Regions from separate parts of the Streptomyces sp. NPDC040622 genome, predicted to be linked through region 2. Evidence: riboswitches for the same ligand, from Rfam matches in the RefSeq annotation. Region 2 holds a riboswitch; the other holds the start of a gene.

Region 1 (9,086 bases), on a different contig from region 2:
CGCGGACGGCGGCTGGAGCCTGGACCTCTCCGAGCCGGTGGTGGCCCGCGCGCTGTGCCACATCGACAACACGTACTGGATCCCCAACGCCCGTATCGCGGGCCGCATCGCCCGGACCAACAAGGTCTCCAACACCGCCTTCCGCGGCTTCGGCGGACCGCAGGGCATGCTGGTGATCGAGGACATCATGGGCCGGTGTGCGCCGCTGCTCGGCCTGGACCCGATGGAGCTGCGGGAGCGCAACTTCTACCAGGAGGGGCAGTCGACGCCGTACGGGCAGCAGGTCCTCCAGCACGAACGGATCTCCGCGGTCTGGCACAAGACCCTGGACAACGGCGGCGTCGCCGACCGCAAGCGCGAGATCGCCGCCTTCAACGCCGCACACCCGCACACCAAGCGGGCCCTCGCGGTCACGGGCGTCAAGTTCGGCATCTCGTTCAACCTCACCGCCTTCAACCAGGGCGGCGCGCTGGTGCTGATCTACAAGGACGGCTCGGTCCTGATCAACCATGGCGGCACCGAGATGGGCCAGGGCCTGCACACCAAGATGCTGCAGGTGGCCGCCACCACGCTGGGCATCCCGCTGCACAAGGTGCGCCTCGCCCCGACGCGCACCGACAAGGTGCCCAACACGTCCGCCACCGCCGCGAGCGCCGGGGCGGACCTCAACGGCGCGGCGGTGAAGAACGCCTGCGAGCAGTTGCGCGAGCGGCTGCTGCAGGTGGCCGCCACCCACCTGGGGTCGAACGCCTCGGACGTACGCATCGTCGAAGGTGTCGCGCGCATGCTGGGCAGCGACAAGGAGCTGGCCTGGGACGATCTGGTGCGCACCGCGTACTTCCAGCGGGTGCAGCTGTCCGCCGCCGGTTTCTACCGGACGGAGGGACTGCACTGGGACGCGAAGACGTTCAGGGGCTCGCCGTTCAAGTACTTCTCCCACGGCGCCGCGGCGGCCGAGGTGGAGGTCGACGGCTTCACCGGCGCGTACCGCATCCGACGGGTCGACATCGTGCACGACGTCGGCGACAGCCTCTCCCCGATGATCGACATCGGTCAGGTCGAGGGCGGCTTCGTGCAGGGCGCGGGCTGGCTGACCCTGGAGGACATGCGCTGGGACGCCACGGAGGGGCCGAACCGCGGCCGTCTCCTCACCCAGGCGGCGAGCACCTACAAGCTGCCGAGCTTCTCGGAGATGCCCGAGGAGCTCAACGTGACGCTCCTTGAGAACGCCACCGAGGAGGGCGCGGTCTACGGGTCCAAGGCGGTGGGCGAGCCGCCGCTGATGCTGGCGTTCTCGGTGCGCGAGGCGCTGCGGCAGGCCGCGGCCGCGTTCGGGCCGGACGGCGTCAGCGTCGAACTGGCCTCGCCCGCGACGCCGGAGGCGGTGTACTGGGCGATCCGGTCGGCGCGCCGGAGTGATGCCGCCCGGAACGGGACCGCCCCGAACGGTTCTGTCCCCGAAGGCGCCGTCGCAGGCGGTCGTGCGGCCGACGCCACGGCCCGGGACGACGCAAAAACGCTGAGCGGTGCCTGACATGACCTGGGTCGCCGCGGTCGCGCGGCTGCGAGCACGCCGGGAGCCCGGCGTGCTCGCGACCGTCGCGACCGTGCGGGGACACGCCCCGCGCGACGCCGGCGCGAAGCTCGTCGTGGGGCAGACCGAGACGTGGGGTTCGATCGGCGGCGGCAACGTCGAGGCCGTCGCCATCGACCGGGCCCGCGAGATGATCGCCGCGTCCAAGCCGGAGCCGGAACTGATGGATTTCGCCCTGAACGACAAGGTGACCAACCGGCACGGCGTGCAGTGCTGCGGCGGCACCGTCTCGGTGCTGCTCGAACCGCTGGCGGTGGTACGGGCGGTGGCGATCTTCGGCGTGGGACACGTGGGCCTGGAACTCGCGCGCATCCTGGCACGCCAGGACCTCGACCTGCATCTGATCGACACCCGGTCCGACATCCTCACCGAGGAACGGCTCGACGTGCTGGCGGACGCGGTGGGGCAGGTGCACGTGCACCACACGCTGCTGCTGCCCGAGGAGGTCCTCGCGGAGCTGCCGCGCGGCACCCACGTCCTGATCATGACGCATGACCACGCCGAGGACGCGGCGCTGTGCGACGCCGCCCTGCGCACCCCCCACCTCGGCTCCATCGGGCTGATCGGCTCGGCCGCCAAGTGGGTACGGTTCCGCCACCGCCTCGCCACCGAGGGCGGCCACGACGAGGCCACCATCGGCCGGATCAAGACCCCGATCGGCCTCGCGGACATCACCGGCAAGGAACCGGCGACCATCGCCGTGAGCGTCGCCGCCGACCTGCTGCGCACGTTCGAGACCGAGGGCGACTGACCGGTGGGGCGGCGGGCAACATCCCGGGCTTTCGCCCCCCCCACGACGCGTGCGACCACCTCGCGGAGGCGAGGCTCGGCCCGCTGCCCATCCGGCGGAGGGCGACGACGGAACCGGCCCGTTTCCCGCGCGGGGAAGGCGACTTCCGGCGCATCGCCCCCCCGGCATGCCTGCCGTCCTGGAACGCATGGCGGCCGCGCCCGGCGCCCACCGAGCGCGGGACTGTCCGAGCCGGGTGCGGCGGTCAGAGGATGTGGCCGGCGGCGCGGGCCAGGCGGTCCAGGGTGGTCCGCTGTTCCGGCGTCCAGGCGGTGGGACGCGAGTGGTGGAGGGAGACGACGCCGATCAGGGCGCCCTCACCGGATGCGACGGGCAGCGAGACCACGGCGCCGACGCCGGCGGTGTCCAGGACGTCCAGGGCGGGCGTGCCCAAGAAGATCGGCGAGGCGGCCACCTCTTCGACGTAGAGGGAGCGACGGTCCCTGGCGGCGACGCCACAGGCGCTCTCGCGGTCGTCGACGGATTCGAAGAAGGAGAGGAAGGGGTGGTGGAAGCCGCGCTGGGTCACGATCCGCAGCACGCCGGTGGCGGGGTCGAGGAGTTGGGCGTTGCCCATGGGGGCGCCGATGATGCGCAAGGCCAGCCTGAGGGTCTCGCGCAACAGGGTCTCGCGGCGCTGGCGTTCGTCGGGAGCGAGCAGGCCCAGGGGAGCGGGGTCGATCCGCAGTCCGGCGGGCGGGCCGCACAGCTGAAGGGTGCGCAGGACCTGGCTGTGGGCGCGCTCCACCACCAACTCGCCGCCGACGGCGCCGATGCGGTGGGAGGCCTGCACCAGGAGGTCCAGGGCGGCGGGGGCGCAGAACGTGACCCGGCTCAGGTCGAGCGCGATCCGCCCGGGAGTGTTCTCCAGGCGGACCAGCGCACGCGCCAGGGTGGGCAGGCAGTCGACGTCGAGTTCCCCGGCCACGTGCAGCGTGGCGGCTCCGGTGTCGGTGTGGTGGCTGAGGGCGATGTGGGCAGCGGGCGCCAACTGGGACCAGACCATGCTGTTTCCTTTCGGTCCGGCCAGGGGCAGACGCCGCGACGGTGTCCGGCCTGTGCCTCGGCGTCGGGCAAGGGGCCAGGGCCCGGCGCCGTGGGGAAGTCACTCCGTCGAGACGAGCGGCGTGACGATGCCAGCGTAGGGCTTGCGGGCGGTGCGGGGCGGCGTCATCGTCCACTCGATCACCCGGGCGCGCGGCCCCCTTCGCTACCGGGGCCTCCGGGGCCGAACCACCGTTCGTGCGGGTGCGGGTGCGGGTGCGGGTGCGGGTGCGGGTGCGGGTGCGGTGGCCCGGGCCCCGGCCGTGGGCGTGAGCGGGGGCGAGTCGCCGTCGGTGGCCTCAGCGCAGCGCGGCCACCAGCGCGTCGCTCGCGGAGCACCACACCTGTCGCGCCTCGCTGAACCCATGCTCCAGCAACGTCTCGATGTGCCAGTGGGTGGCCGTGGGGCGATCCCGTGGCTCGGTGCCGGTGCGGGGCTGCCGTGGATCACCCAGCAGTGCGAAGCGCTCGGCCGCCGCGCGGGACAGGAGGGGATCGCGCGCCGCGTCGCGCCACCAGTCGGCCCAGTCCAAGGCGCCCCGCGCCCGCTGGTGATCCTGCCGTTCCGTGTGCAGGGTGTGCAGAGCGGCGTTGATGCGTGGCGCGGACTCGTCCTTCATGTGGTCGGCGTTGAGGAAGACGCCGCCCTCGCGCAGCAGCCCGGCCAGCGTGCCGTACAGGCGGCTCAGGGGCCCGGTGTCCAGCCAGTGCAGCGCGGTGGCGGTGACCACGGCGTCGTAGGAGGTGTGGGGGAGCCGCTCGGTCCAGTCCGCGTCGGTCAGGTCGGCCTCGGCGAAGGAGACGCGTTCGTCCCGGGCGAAGTGGCCCCGGGCGATGGTCAGAAGCAGTGGATCGATGTCCACGCAGGTGACCTCGGCGTCCGGCAGCCGGCGCAACAGGCGGTCCGTGATGCTGCCGGTGCCGCAGGCGAGGTCGAGGACGCGCGGCGAGCGGCCCGCCAGCGCCTCGACCGTGTCGGTCATGACCCGGAACCGCTCTTCCCGGTCCGGCATGTACCACTCCTGCTGGCGGTCCCAGCTGTTCTGCCAGTGTTCCCAGTGCCGCCGCTCGGAGGGTGCTGTCGCTGTCATCGGGGCAGATATCCCTTTCCAGATGGTCTGTCGGGTTCCGGGAGTTGGGCGACCCGTGCCGCCGCCCCTCCCCTGCTTGCCTTCCCCCACAGCTGATCACACGGCCCGGAGACCGGGAGCGTCCCACCGGGTTGAGGTGCTCGTCGCCTCGTGCGCCACAATGAGCGCACTGGGCGACGGGGACCAGGAAGCCGGTGCGATTCCGGCGCGGTCCCGCCACTGTGACCGGGAAGCGAGCCTCCCGCACGCCACTGACCGCGGTACGCGGACGGGAAGGCGGAGGCGAGCGACGATCCGGAAGTCAGGAGACTGACCCGTCGCCGGTCCGACGGCAGGGGCGAGGACACCCCGGAGAGGATCGATGTGACGACGCATGCCCGGACGGAGCCGGCGCGACGAACAGAGCCGGGCAGGCGAGGCGTGCTGGCCGCCTCGGGGGCCCTGGCGCTCGCCGGTGCCGGCCTGCTGAGCGGCTGCGGCGCCGACACCAGGGACGGGGGACGCGGCGATCGATTCCGGGCCGCGTTCACGTCCGGCGGCTCCCAGGAGACCCTCGACCCGCACGTCGCGCCGAACTTCGTCGACCAGGCCCGCGCCAAGGCGCTCTACGACACGCTCGGCACGTACGCGGACGACATGTCGGTGCGCGAGCGGCTCGCGCAGTCGTGGGAGAGCGACGGCTCGGGCACCCGGTGGCGCGTCCGCCTGCGCGATGCGGCATTCCACGACGGGAAGCCGGTCACCGCCAAGGACGTCCTGTACAGCTACCGCCGCGCCGCCGACCCCAGGACAGGGTCGCCCTCGCAGGTGTTGCTCTCCGCGATCGACTCCGCCGCGAGCAGGGCCGACGGACGGCGGTCCGTCGTGTTCGTGCTGAAGGCGCCGAACTTCGAGTTCCCCACGGTCTTCGCGGGGCCCGGCACCGAGATCATCCCGGACGGTACGACCGACTTCCGCAAGCCCATCGGCTCCGGCCCGTTCACCTACGTGTCGTTCACGCCCGGCGGTACGGCCCGCTACCGGAGCTGGACGGACCACTGGGCCGGCGCCCCGCACATCGCCGAGCTGGAGATCGTCCCCGCGAACGAGGAGTCGGCGCGGCTCAACGCCCTGCTGTCCGGACAGGTGCACTACAGCGCCGACATGGCAGGGCCCTCCGTGGAGCGGCTCAAGAGGGACGGCTCGACCCGGCTGCTCACCGCCAAGCGGGCGACCGCGCAGCAACTGCTCCTGCGCACGGGACGCGAGCCGTTCGGCGACCCCCGCCTGATAGCCGCCGTGCGGCTCGGGCTCGACCGGGAGGCGCTGGTCCGGATCGCGCTCGCCGGGCACGGCGAGGTCGGCAACGACCTGTTCGGACTCGGTCTGCGCGGCTATCCCAAGGATCTGGCACCCCCGGAGCGGAACGTCGACGAGGCGCGGCGACTCGTCAAGGAAGCCGGTGCGGACGGCCTGCGCATCACCGTGGAGACCAGCTCCGTCGACGCCGTCTGGGAGCCGGCCGCCGACCTGATGGCACGGCAGCTGCGCGAGGTCGGCCTGAAGCTGACCGTCAACACCCGCGCGTCCAGCACCTACTTCAGCGAGATCAAGACCAAGGGCGTCGCCGCCTTCAACACCACCTCCACCCTGCCCGTATCCGACTTCCTGCAGCAGCGCGTCCGGGGCGGGGCGGCCCGCAACCAGACGCAGTACGCCTCGAAGAAGTTCGACGCCCTGCTGGACCGGGCCCGCACCAGCCGCGACGAGCGGGACCGCCTCGCGCTGCTCTCCCGCGCCCAGAAGATCGCCCGCGACGAGTCCGGGCTTCTCGTGTGGGCGTTCTCCGACGCCAACGACGCCGTCGCACGGTCGGTCGGCGGCCTGCGCTCGGCACCACCGAACTCACACGACTGGGCCCGCTTCGACCGGGTCCGCATCAGCTGACGTCGTGCGCGCCTACGTCCTCAGACGCTCCCTGTTCGCCCTCCTCCAGTGCCTGATGGTGCTGGTGGCCGTGTTCGCCGTCGGCTCGCTGCTGCCCGGCGACACGGCCGACGTGCTGCGCGGCGAACTCGGCACCCCCGAACAAGTGGCCGCGCTGCGCTGGCAGTTGGGCCTCGACGAACCGGCCTGGAGCCGCTTCTGGCACTGGCTCGGCCGCCTGCTCACCGGCGACCCCGGCACCTCCCTGACCACCGGACTGCCCGTCGGCGACGACATCGGCCGCCGCCTCGGCGTGACGCTCCTGCTGGGCGTACCGGCACTGGTGCTCGTCACGGTCCTCGCGCCCCTCGTGGGCACCGTGTCGGGGCTGCGTGAGGGGAGCCGTGCCGATCGCGCCCTGACCACGGCCGCCGTCGTGCTGCACGCCGTGCCGGAGTTCGTACTCGGGCTGCTCCTGATCGCCTCGGTGTCGCTGGCGGCAGGCCTGCTGCCCGCCACCGCCGTCGGCATGGACACCGCCGCGCTCCTCGCCGAGCCCGCCGTCCTGGTGCTCCCGGTCACCGTGCTGACGGCCCGGCACCTGTGCGACCTGGCGCGGCAGATCCGTGCGGGCGTCGCGGCGCAGCGCCACGGACCCGTCGCCGAGCACCTGCGACTCCTCGGCCTGCGCGAGCGCACCGTGGTGCTGCGCCACGTCCTGCCGGGAGCGCTCGGCCCCGCGGCACAGCAGTACGCCCGCTGCGTGGAGGGACTGCTCGGCGGCGCCGTGCTGGTGGAGGCGGTCTTCGGATTCAGGGGGCTCGGCAACGGTTTCGTCGAGGCGGTCCAGAACCGCGATCTGCCGCAAGTGCAGGCGTACGCACTGCTGTTCGCCGGGACGGCCGTCTTCGTGAACCTGGCCGGAGACCTGGTCGCCCACCGCCTCGCCCCCCGCCGAGAGGTGACGGCGTGACCGTGCCTCCTGTGTCTCCCACACCTCGTGAGCCACCCGCGACCGCATCCCGGGCCGCCGCGTCCAGGCGCCGACGCCCGTGGACCGCCCTGATCCTGCTGGGCGTGCCCGTGCTCCTGGCCCTGCTGGGGCCGCTGGTCGCGGGCGACGACACGCCCCGGCGGGATGCCCTGCCCGCACAGCCGCCCGGCGCCGGAAACCTGCTCGGCACGGACGTCCTGGGCCGCGACGTGCTCTCCCTCGTCCTCCAGGGCGGTGCCTCGGTCGTGGGCAGCGCCCTCGCCGCGCTCGCCGTCGGGACGGCGCTCGGCATCCCGCTGGGACTGCTGGCCGCGGGCCCGCGCCGGGTCCTCGACGAGACGGTCATGCGCACCATGGACCTGCTCCTCGCCTTCCCCGGCCTGCTGGTCCTGATGACGCTGGCGGCGACGGGCCACCGCGACTGGTTCTGGCTGGTGACGGTCGCCGGAGTGCTCCAGGTCCCGGCCGTGGCACGCCTGGTGCGCGGCGCCGCGCTCGCACCGGGTTCCAGGACCGTCGTCGAGGCGCTGCGCATGCAGGGGCACGGCTGGGCGTACATCCATCTCCGCCATCTGGCACGGGAGGTGGCCGCGCCGCTGGCCACCGACGCGGGCGGCCGGTTCTCCGTGGTGCTGTACCTGCTGGCGTCCGCCAACTTCCTGGGCCTCGGCCTGCCCGCGTCGTCGCCGGACTGGGCGGTGCTCATCGAGCGCAACAGCGACGCCCTGTTCACCCAGCCCGCCGCCGTCCTCGTCCCGGCCGGCCTGCTGACGGCGCTGTGCGTCGGCGGCAATCTGCTCGTGGACCGCACCCTCGCCCGCAGGAGGAGAACGTGACCGGCGCCGCCCCCGTACCGCTGTTGCAGATGGCGGAGATCTCCGCGTACGTAAAGGGAGCACCGCGCCCGCTCCTGGACGACGTCCGGCTGACGGTGCGGCCTGGCACGGTGATCGCCGTCGTCGGACCGTCGGGAAGCGGCAAGACCACCCTGGGCCTGGCCGCCCTCGGCGCCGCGCACGGCGCGGTGCGGCTCTCCGGGCGCGTCCTGCTGGAGGGCACGGACCTGCTGGGCCTCGCCCCGGCCCGGCGTCAGTCGACCCGGGCGGGCCGAGCCGCCCATCTGCCGCAGCACCCCGAATCGGTGCTCGACCCGGTCCGTCGCGCCGGGGGAGTGCTGACGGAGCTGGCCGCTCTCGGAGGGATACGCGGACGGGCCGCGCGCAAGGCGGCCGCCGCAGGGGCGCTCGGCGCGGCCGGCCTCGCCTGGGAAGCCACGCGCCGCAGCTTCCCGCACCAGCTCTCCGGCGGCCAACAACAGCGCCTGGCGCTGGCATCCGCCCTGGTCACCGGTGCACGGCTCCTCGTACTCGACGAGCCGACCAGCGGCTTGGACCCCGCACTCGCGCACGCCCTGGGCCGCACCGTCCGCCGCCTCGCGGACGAAGGCGCCGGCGTCCTGCTGCTCAGCCACGACCTGCCCCTGGTGCGCCGCACCGCGGACCGGGTCATCGTGCTGGAGCACGGCCGGGTCGTGGACGACGGACCCACGGGCGATGTCCTCGAAACCGGGGGTCCCGCACCCGGGCCGGCCACCGGCCGGCCCGTCGCGGCACGCCATCGCACCACCCGGGACCTGCTCGCGGCGGAACACCGCACGCGTGCGGCGCA
Region 2 (9,086 bases):
GTCGTCGAGGGCGCCGCGGTAGCCGCCGGGGTGGTCGGTGCTCTCCGTGGTGACGGGGTAGACCAGCGCTTCCTCGATGTGGTCGGCGCGCAGGTGCGCGGCCGCGATCGAGCGGGCTATGGAACGGCCGTGTCGTGCCGAGTGGTAGGCGACGACGTCGGCCGCCGCGATCACCTCGACGGCGCGCAGGGTCATCAGCGACGGGTCGCCCGGGCCGAGCCCGACGCCGTACAGCCGCCCCTGCGCGGTCCCGGCGGCCCGGGTCGCGTTCTCGGTGCGCTGTTCGGTGCTCTGTTCGGTGCTCTGTTCGGTGAGCCGTTCGGTCCTCTGTTCGGTGTTCACTCGGCCTCGCTCGCAATCGCGTTGATCGCCGCCGCGGCCATCGCACTGCCGCCCCTGCGACCCCGTACGACCAGATATTCCAGGCCCGAGGAGTGCGCGGCGAGCGCGTCCTTGGACTCGGCGGCGCCGACGAAGCCGACCGGGATGCCGAGGACGGCGGCGGGGCGGGGCGCGCCCTCCTCGATCATCTCCAGGAGGCGGAAGAGCGCCGTGGGGGCGTTGCCGATGGCGACGACCGAGCCTTCGAGGCGGTCGCGCCAGAGTTCGAGGGCGGCGGCGCTGCGGGTCGTGCCCAGCCGCGCCGCGAGGTCCGGCACGGACGGGTCGGCGAGGGTGCAGATCACGTCGTTGCCGGCGGGCAGCCGCTTGCGCGTGACGCCGCTGGCGACCATGTTCGCGTCGCAAAGGATCGGCGCGCCGTCGCGCAGCGCCTTGCGGGCGTCGGCGATCACCCGCGGGCTGTGGGCGAGATCCTTCACGAGGTCGACCATGCCGCAGGCGTGGATCATCCGGACCGCGACCTGACTGACGTCGGCGGGCAGCCCGTTCAGGTCGGCCTCCGCGCGGATGGTGGCAAAGGACTCGCGGTAGATCGCCGCGCCGTCCTTCTCGTAGTCGAACACTGTGCTCTCGCTCATCTCGTGGCCGTCGTTCTCGTGGTGGTGCATGCGGTGTTCGTGGTGGTACGTACCGTTTTTGTGCGGGTACGTGCCGTGGTGACGCGGTCGGTCAGGGTGCCGTCGGGCACGGGGATCGCCTCGCCGGCCGTGCGCGCCGTCACCTCGTACCGCCCGCCGCCGGTGGCGAGGACGTCGACCCAGTCGCCGCGCGGGTGTCCGCAGCGGCGTTCGCAGCCGGAGAAATGGACCGGCAGGACGGGCAGCGCGCCGTGGGCGGGGATCCCGTCGTCGAGGCCCGGCACGGCGTCCGCGCGCACGTCGGCGAGGGACTTGGCGCAGCCGGGGCGGCCGGCGCAGGCGCCGACGCCGCGCCAGGGCGAGTCGGCGGTGGTGAGGTACCCGGCGTCGGCCAGGACGGCGAGGCGGTCCCGGGCCGCGTCCGCGTCGGCGAAGCCGGGGAGCACGAAGCCGCGCCACGGGGTGACGCGCAGCTCGTCGGCGGGGAGCGGCAGGAGGGCCCGCCACTGGGCGGCGTCGACGCGGCCGAGGGGAACGTCGACGGCGACCGCGCGGCCGGTGACGCCCGGGGCCGGCGGGGCACCTAGGGTCACCGGCGGGGGCCCGGCGGGCACGGCCCCGGTGGGCGCCGCCCCGACGGACGCGGCCCCGGTGGGCGCGGCCCCGGTGGGCGCCGCCCCGACGGACGCGATCCCGGCGGGCGCGGTCCCCGCGGGCGGGGTCCCGGTGGGCGCGGCCCCGACGGGCGCGATCCCAGCGGACGCGATCCCAGCGGGCACCGCCTCGGCGGACACAGCCCCGCTGGGCATGACCTCGACGGGCGCGGCCCCAACGGGCACCGCCCCGGCGGACGCGGTCCCGGCAGGCACGGCCCCGGCGGGCACCGCCTCGGCGGACGCAACCCCGCTGGGCACGGTCCCGACGGGCGCAGCCCCAACGGGCACCGCCCCGGCGGACGCGATCTCGACAGGCACGGCCCCGGCGGGCACCGCCTCGGCGGACGCAACCCCGATGGGCACGGTCCCGACCGGCACGGTCCCGGCGGACCCGGCCCCGCCAGACCCGGCCCCGACGGACTCGGCCCAGATGCCCGCCCGCTCCAGCGCCCCCGCAAGGTCCGCACCCGGGCTGCCGGGCAGCTCCGCCACCCGCCAGGCCCCGTTGCCCGCCGCGCGCGCGGCGGCGAGGAAGGCGCCGGCGGCGGCGAGTGCGGCGCGCGGGGCGTCCGGCGCGGCGACGCGGCGGGCGAGGTCCCCGAGCCGTACGACCGCCGTCCCGCCGGATTCTGCGATCAAGGTCACATCGCCGCCGAGCCCGGCCACGTCCCCGCGCCCGTCGTCCAGGGCGAACAGGAAGCGGCCCGAGAGTTCCGCGGTCCACTCCTCGGCGCAGAGGAGTCCGTCCAGCTCACGGACCCACAACTGCACGTCGGCGTGGCCGAGTCCGTCGGTTCCCGCGGCCGGGGACGCCACGATGTTCCGGACGCGTTCGTGCCGCTCGGAGGGGAGCAGGCCCGCGTCGGCGAGCAGCCGGGCGAGCTCGCCGCCGCACGTCTCGCCCAGGCCGCGCAGCTCGATGTTGCCGCGCGAGGTGATGCTGAGGTTCCCGTCCCCCAGGCGCTCCGCCGCCGTCCCCAGCGCCACGACCTGACGGGTCGTCAAAAGGCCGCCGGGCAGGCGGAGTCGGGCGAGCCGGCCGTCGTCGGCGAGGTGCAGGCGAAGCGCTCCGGGGCAGGCGTCACCCCGGTCGCGTATGACGGATTCGCCCTGGTCTGGGGGGAGAGCTGGGGTGGGCGGCATGGCGGCGAGCATACCCACGCGGATCCGGCCGGTCGCCTGCCGGGACGGGCCGTCGCGGCAGGTGGCCGCCCCGCCGGACGCGGGCAGGACTTACTATGCAGGCGGCGGTCCGACAGGTCCGCCGACGCCAGCGACGGCGTGGGTCCACCAGGACCCGAGGGAGGAAGCCCGGTGCGATTCCGGCGCGGTCCCGCCACTGTGAGCCCCACCCGTGTGGGGTGAGCCAGGAACTCCTGCCGTCCATACGACCACCCGGGGCGCGGACACCCCGAGGAAGGCCTGCGCCCGCATGCTTCTGCTGTTGTCGACCTCCGACACCGACCTGCTCAGCGCCCGCGCGGCGGGAGGCCCGGTCGACTACCGGTTCGCCAACCCCTCGCGCCTCGACCTCACCGGGCTGCCCGCCCTGCTCGACGGCGTCGACCTCGTCGTCGTCCGCCTCCTCGGCGGCGTCCGCGCCTGGCAGGACGGCCTGGACCAGCTCATCGCCACCGGCCTGCCGGTCGTCGTGCTCACCGGTGAACAGGCGCCCGACGCCCAGCTGATGGCCTCCTCCACCGTGCCGGTCGGCATCGCCGCCGAGGCGCACGCCTACCTCGCGCACGGCGGCCCCGCGAACCTGGAGCAGCTGGCCCGCTTCCTCTGCGACACCGTGCTGCTCACCGGGCACGGTTTCGAGCCGCCGGCGCCCGCACCCTCCTGGGGCCCGCTGGAGCGCACCGCGCGCGAGGTCGAGGGCCCGACGGTGGCCGTGCTCTACTACCGCGCCCACCACATGAGCGGCAACACCGCGTTCGTGGACGCGCTCTGCGGTGCGATCGAGGACGCGGGCGCGCGGCCCCTCCCGCTCTACGTGGCGTCGCTGCGCGCCCCCGAGCCCGAGCTGATCGACGCGCTGCGCGCCGCCGACACCATCGTGACGACGGTCCTCGCGGCCGGTGGCACCAAGCCCGCCGAGGCCTCCGCGGGCGGCGACGACGAGTCGTGGGACGCGGGCGCCCTGACCGGCCTCGACGTGCCGATCCTCCAGGCGCTCTGCCTGACCGGGTCCCGCGCGGCCTGGGAGGAGAACGACGAGGGCGTCTCGCCGCTGGACGCCGCGAGCCAGATCGCGGTGCCGGAGTTCGACGGCCGCCTCATCACGGTCCCCTTCTCCTTCAAGGAGATCGACGAGGACGGCCTGCCCGCGTACGTGGCCGACGCCGAGCGGGCGGCCCGCGTCGCCGGCATCGCCGTGCGCCACGCCCGCCTGAAGCACATCCCGGCCGCCGACAAGCGCCTGGCCCTGGTGCTGTCCGCGTACCCGACGAAGCACTCCCGCATCGGCAACGCGGTGGGGCTCGACACCCCCGCCTCCGCCGTCGAGCTGCTGCGCAGGTTGCGCGCCGAGGGGTACGACTTCGGCCCCGAGGCCGACATCCCCGGCCTGGTCTCCGGCGACGGCGACGAGCTGATCCGCGCGCTCATCGACGCGGGCGGCCACGACCAGGAGTGGCTCACCGAGGAGCAGCTCGCCGCCAACCCGGTGCGCATACCCGCCGCCGACTACAAGCGGTGGTACGCCACGCTCCCCGCGGAGCTGCGCGCGTCCGTCGAGGGCCACTGGGGCCCGCCGCCCGGCGAGATGTTCCTGGACCGCAGCCGGGTGGGCCGGGGCGGCGACCCGGAGGGCGACATCGTGCTCGCCGCCCTGCGCCGCGGGAACCTGCTGGTCCTCATCCAGCCGCCGCGCGGCTTCGGCGAGAACCCCATCGCGATCTACCACGACCCCGACCTGCCGCCCTCGCACCACTACTTGGCGGCCTACCGCTGGATCGCGGCGCCCGCGGCCGACGGCGGCTTCGGCGCCGACGCGATGGTCCACCTCGGCAAGCACGGCAACCTGGAGTGGCTGCCCGGCAAGAACGCCGGCCTCTCCGCGGCCTGCGGCCCCGACGCGGCGCTCGGCGACCTGCCGCTGATCTACCCCTTCCTGGTCAACGACCCGGGCGAGGGCACGCAGGCCAAGCGCCGCGTGCACGCCACGCTCATCGACCACCTGGTGCCGCCGATGGCGCGCGCCGACTCCTACGGCGACATCGCGCGCCTGGAGCAGCTCCTCGACGAGTACGCGCAGATCAGCTCCATGGACCCGGCGAAGCTGCCCGCGATCCGCGCGCAGATCTGGACGCTCATCCAGGCCGCGAAGCTCGACCACGACCTGGGCCTGGAGGACCGTCCCGACGACGACGGCTTCGACGACTTCCTGCTGCACGTCGACGGCTGGCTCTGCGAGATCAAGGACATGCAGATCCGCGACGGTCTGCACGTGCTGGGCAAGGCGCCGGCGGGCGGCGACCGCGTCAACCTGGTCCTCGCGATCCTGCGGGCCCGCCAGATCTGGGGCGGCACGACGGCCCTGCCCGGCCTGCGGGAGGCGCTCGGTCTGGACGAGTCCGCCGCCACGCGGGCCGGCGCCGACGAGGCGGAGGACAGGGCCCGCGCGCTGGTGCAGGCGATGGACGACGCGGGCTGGGACCCGGCGGCGGTGGCTTCGGTGGCCGCGGGCCAGGGCGAACAGGTCGCCGCCGTCCTGGAGTTCGCGGCTCATGAGGTCGTCCCGCGCCTGGCGGCCACCACTGCCGAGCTCGATCACGCGGTGCACGCCCTGAACGGCGGCTTCGTCCCCGCCGGCCCCTCGGGCTCCCCGCTGCGCGGCCTGGTCAACGTCCTGCCGACCGGCCGCAACTTCTACTCGGTCGACCCCAAGGCCGTCCCCTCCCGCCTCGCGTGGGAGACGGGCCAGGCCCTGGCCGACTCCCTCGTCGAGCGCTACAAGTCGGACAACGGCGGCTACCCCACCTCCGTGGGCCTGTCCCTGTGGGGCACGAGCGCGATGCGCACCGCGGGCGACGACGTCGCCGAGGCCATGGCGCTGCTCGGCGTCCGCCCCGTCTGGGACGACGCCTCGCGCCGGGTCACGGGCCTGGAGGCCGTCCCGTACGAGGAGTTGGGCCGTCCCCGCATCGACGTGACGCTGCGCATCTCGGGCTTCTTCCGCGACGCGTTCCCGCACACGATCGGCCTGCTCGACGACGCGGTGCGGCTCGCCGCGTCGCTGGAGGAGCCCGCCGAGCACAACTACGTCCGCGCCCACGCGCAGGCCGACCTCGCCGAGCACGGCGACGAGCGGCGGGCCACCACCCGCATCTTCGGTTCGCGCCCGGGCACGTACGGCGCGGGCCTGCTCCAGCTCATCGACTCCCGCGACTGGCGCACGGACGCGGACCTCGCCGAGGTGTACACGGTGTGGGGCGGCTACGCGTACGGCCGCGGCCTCGAGGGCCGCCCGGCCCGCGCCGAGATGGAGACGGCGTACAAGCGCATCGCGGTGGCGGCCAAGAACACGGACACCCGTGAGCACGACATCGCCGACTCCGACGACTACTTCCAGTACCACGGCGGCATGGTGGCGACCGTGCGCGCGCTGCGGGGCACGGCCCCTCAGGCGTACATCGGCGACTCGACCCGCCCCGAGACGGTCCGCACGCGCACGCTGGTGGAGGAGACGAGCCGCGTCTTCCGCGCCCGCGTCGTCAACCCCAAGTGGATCGAGGCGATGCGCCGCCACGGCTACAAGGGCGCCTTCGAACTCGCCGCCACCGTGGACTACTTGTTCGGGTACGACGCCACGACGGGCGTCGTCGCCGACTGGATGTACGACAAGCTCACGGAGACGTACGTCCTGGACCCGGCCAACCGGCAGTTCCTCCAGGAGAACAACCCCTGGGCCCTGCACGGCATCGCGGAGCGCCTCCTGGAGGCGGAGTCGCGCGGCATGTGGGCGAAGCCGGACCCGGCGGTCCTGGAGGCCCTGAAGCAGGCCTACCTGGAGACCGAGGGCAATCTGGAGGACGGGGGCGACGAGGGCTGAGCCCCCGTCGCCGCCCGGCGGCCGGCCGTCATCGCGACGGCCGGCCGTCCAGCCAGGCCAGCGCGGCCGTCGTCAGCGCGGTGACCCCGGTGCTGAGGGTCGGCTCGACGAGCGGCGCGAAGAACGGCGAGTGGTTCGAGGGGATGTCCCGCTCGAAGGTGCCCGCCTGCCGGGCCGCGGCGACCTTCGCCGGGTCGGCGCCCCCGAACAGCCAGTAGCAGAGCGGGATGTCGCGGTCCGCGGAGGTCGCGAAGTGCCCGACGTCCTCGCTGCCGGTCACCGGCCCCGGGTCGAAGACCCGGTCGGGCCCGATGACGCCCCCGATCGCGGCCATCGTCCGCTCGACGGCGTCGGCGTCGTTCTCCAGGACGGGGAACGAGTCGATCTCCGTGATCTCCGGTTCCTTCTCCGCGCCCGCGGTGACCGCCTCGCCCCTGACGATCCGCTCGACGGCCGCGAGGACCCGCGTGCGGACCTCGGGCGTGTACGTGCGGATGTTGAGCTGCAGCTCGGCCTCGTCGGGAATGATGTTGTCCTTCGTGCCCGCCCGCAGCGAGCCGACGGTGACGACGGCCGTCTCGGTGCCCGCGATCTCCCGGGACGCCACGGTCTGCAGCCGCATCACGGTCGACGCGGCCATCACCACGGGGTCGATCGACGCCTCGGGCCGCGAGCCGTGCGCCCCCTTGCCGAACATGCGCACGCGCAGCGCGTCGGTCGCCGCGAAGGCGGGCCCGGGGTGCGCGCCGATCGTCCCCGCGGGGAACGGCGCGACGTGCTGGCCGAGGACGACGTCCGGGGTGCCGAACCGTGCGTAGAACCCGTCGTCGACCATGGCCTGCGCGCCCTTGGCGATCTCCTCAGCGGGCTGGAAGACGCCGACGATCCGGCCCGACCAGTCGGCGCGGGAGTCCGCGAGCAGCTTCAGCGCGCCGAGCAGACAGGTGACGTGCATGTCGTGGCCACAGGCGTGCATGACCCCCTCGGTGCGGGAGGCGTACGGAAGTCCGGTGCCCTCGGTGACGGGCAGCGCGTCGAAGTCGGCGCGCAGGAGCACGGTCGGCCCCGCGCCGTTCTCCAGCACGGCCACGACGCCGGTCCTGCCGACTCCGCTCGTGACCTCGTACCCGTAGGAGGCGGCGCGGCGGGCGACCTCGGCGGCGGTGCGGTGCTCCTCGAAGGACAGCTCGGGGTGGGCGTGCAGGTCGCGATAGAGGCCGGCGAGCTCACCCTTGATCGCGTCGAGCCCCTCCAGGGCCCTGGGCTTCGCTCCGGCGTTTCCCGCGGCGGCCATGTCGCACTCCTCGTCTCTCGCGTCCCGCCACTGTACGTACGCGGCACGGGCGACAGCGCGCCGGCGGAACCGGGGCGGGCGCGACGGCGTCCCTGGACACTGCCACGCCGGGCGCACGCCACCGGCTCGTATGCGTAACGGAGAGGGCCCCACCGCCATGACAGGATCCGCGACCGCGCCCGCCACCGCCGAACGGCATCTCTACGTCACCCGGCACGGCGAGGCGACGCCCGACGAGAGCGGCTTGTCGCAGGCGGGCCGCCGCCAGGCCGCGCTCCTCGGCGAGCGGCTGCGGACCGTTCCCCTCGCGGCGATCCACCACGGCCCGCTCCCCCGGGCCGAGCAGACCGCCCGACTGATCGCCGGGCAGCTCGACGACGTCCCCCTGCGCCCCTCGGCGGCCGCGGGCGACTACGTCCCGTACATCCCGGCGAGGGAGGAACTGCCTCCGGAGACGGCGGACATGACGCTGCGGCGCCTGGCGGAGTTCCCCGAGGAGGAGCGCGGTCCCGGCCCCGCCCTCGCCCGCGAGGCGGTCACCCGCTTCACGGGCCCCGTCCCCGGCGACGAACCGCGCCACGAGCTCCTCGTCACGCACAACTTCCTGATCGCCTGGCTGATCCGGGCGGCACTGGACGCCCCGCCGTCGCGCTGGCTCGGCCTGTACCACTTCAACGCGGCCCTGACCCTCATCCGCTACGCGCCCGGCCGCCCGGCGACGCTCGTGTTCTACAACGACATGAGTCACCTGAAAGACGACCCATTCGTATGATCGCCTTCGTGTGATCGTCGGTGACCTCCCGACCGTGCCGGGGCTGCCCCAGGGTGAGCGATCCGTGCTCGAGAACTCGCACGACAACGCCCCCACGGCCGGCCTGGTCAACACCGGCCAGATCGACGACCCGCTGCGGGACGTCCTGGAGCACACCCTCGACTGCGGCGACGGCCCCGGGGCCGTCCGTCAGGAGTCGCGCGTCGCGCTCCGGGCACTGTGGTGAAGGTATTCCAGCGCGTCGAGGACCACGGTGTCGCCGTACCACTGCAGCCACGGGCCGACCGTCTCCTGGACCCGGGCCAGCGCGCCGAGCTGTGTCTGCGCG

What was found. A riboswitch is a leader RNA that binds a small molecule or an ion and turns the genes downstream of it on or off. The one in region 2 is predicted to bind cobalamin.
Region 1: it holds a riboswitch for cobalamin, as region 2 does, so the genes downstream of both, ACZ592_RS02450 (ABC transporter substrate-binding protein) here and cobN (cobaltochelatase subunit CobN) in region 2, are expected to answer to the same signal.

The regions. Positions count from the first base shown of each region.
Region 1 covers NZ_JBVIXD010000001.1:555,548-564,633, forward strand. The annotation lists gene xdhB (xanthine dehydrogenase molybdopterin binding subunit) at 1-1,534, shown strand, start outside; gene xdhC (xanthine dehydrogenase accessory protein XdhC) at 1,536-2,345, shown strand; gene ACZ592_RS02440 (GAF domain-containing protein) at 2,590-3,390, opposite strand; gene ACZ592_RS02445 (class I SAM-dependent methyltransferase) at 3,728-4,519, opposite strand; cobalamin riboswitch at 4,704-4,831, shown strand; gene ACZ592_RS02450 (ABC transporter substrate-binding protein) at 4,940-6,445, shown strand; gene ACZ592_RS02455 (ABC transporter permease) at 6,450-7,397, shown strand; gene ACZ592_RS02460 (ABC transporter permease) at 7,502-8,254, shown strand; gene ACZ592_RS02465 (ABC transporter ATP-binding protein) at 8,251-9,086, shown strand, end outside.
Region 2 covers NZ_JBVIXD010000005.1:582,654-591,739, forward strand. The annotation lists gene ACZ592_RS17240 (precorrin-2 C(20)-methyltransferase) at 1-342, opposite strand, end outside; gene ACZ592_RS17245 (precorrin-8X methylmutase) at 339-980, opposite strand; gene ACZ592_RS17250 (cobalamin biosynthesis protein CobG) at 977-2,779, opposite strand; cobalamin riboswitch at 2,904-3,027, shown strand; gene cobN (cobaltochelatase subunit CobN) at 3,069-6,692, shown strand; gene ACZ592_RS17260 (amidohydrolase) at 6,721-7,986, opposite strand; gene ACZ592_RS17265 (histidine phosphatase family protein) at 8,144-8,758, shown strand; gene ACZ592_RS17270 (hypothetical protein) at 8,793-8,984, shown strand; gene ACZ592_RS17275 (ANTAR domain-containing protein) at 8,948-9,086, opposite strand, start outside.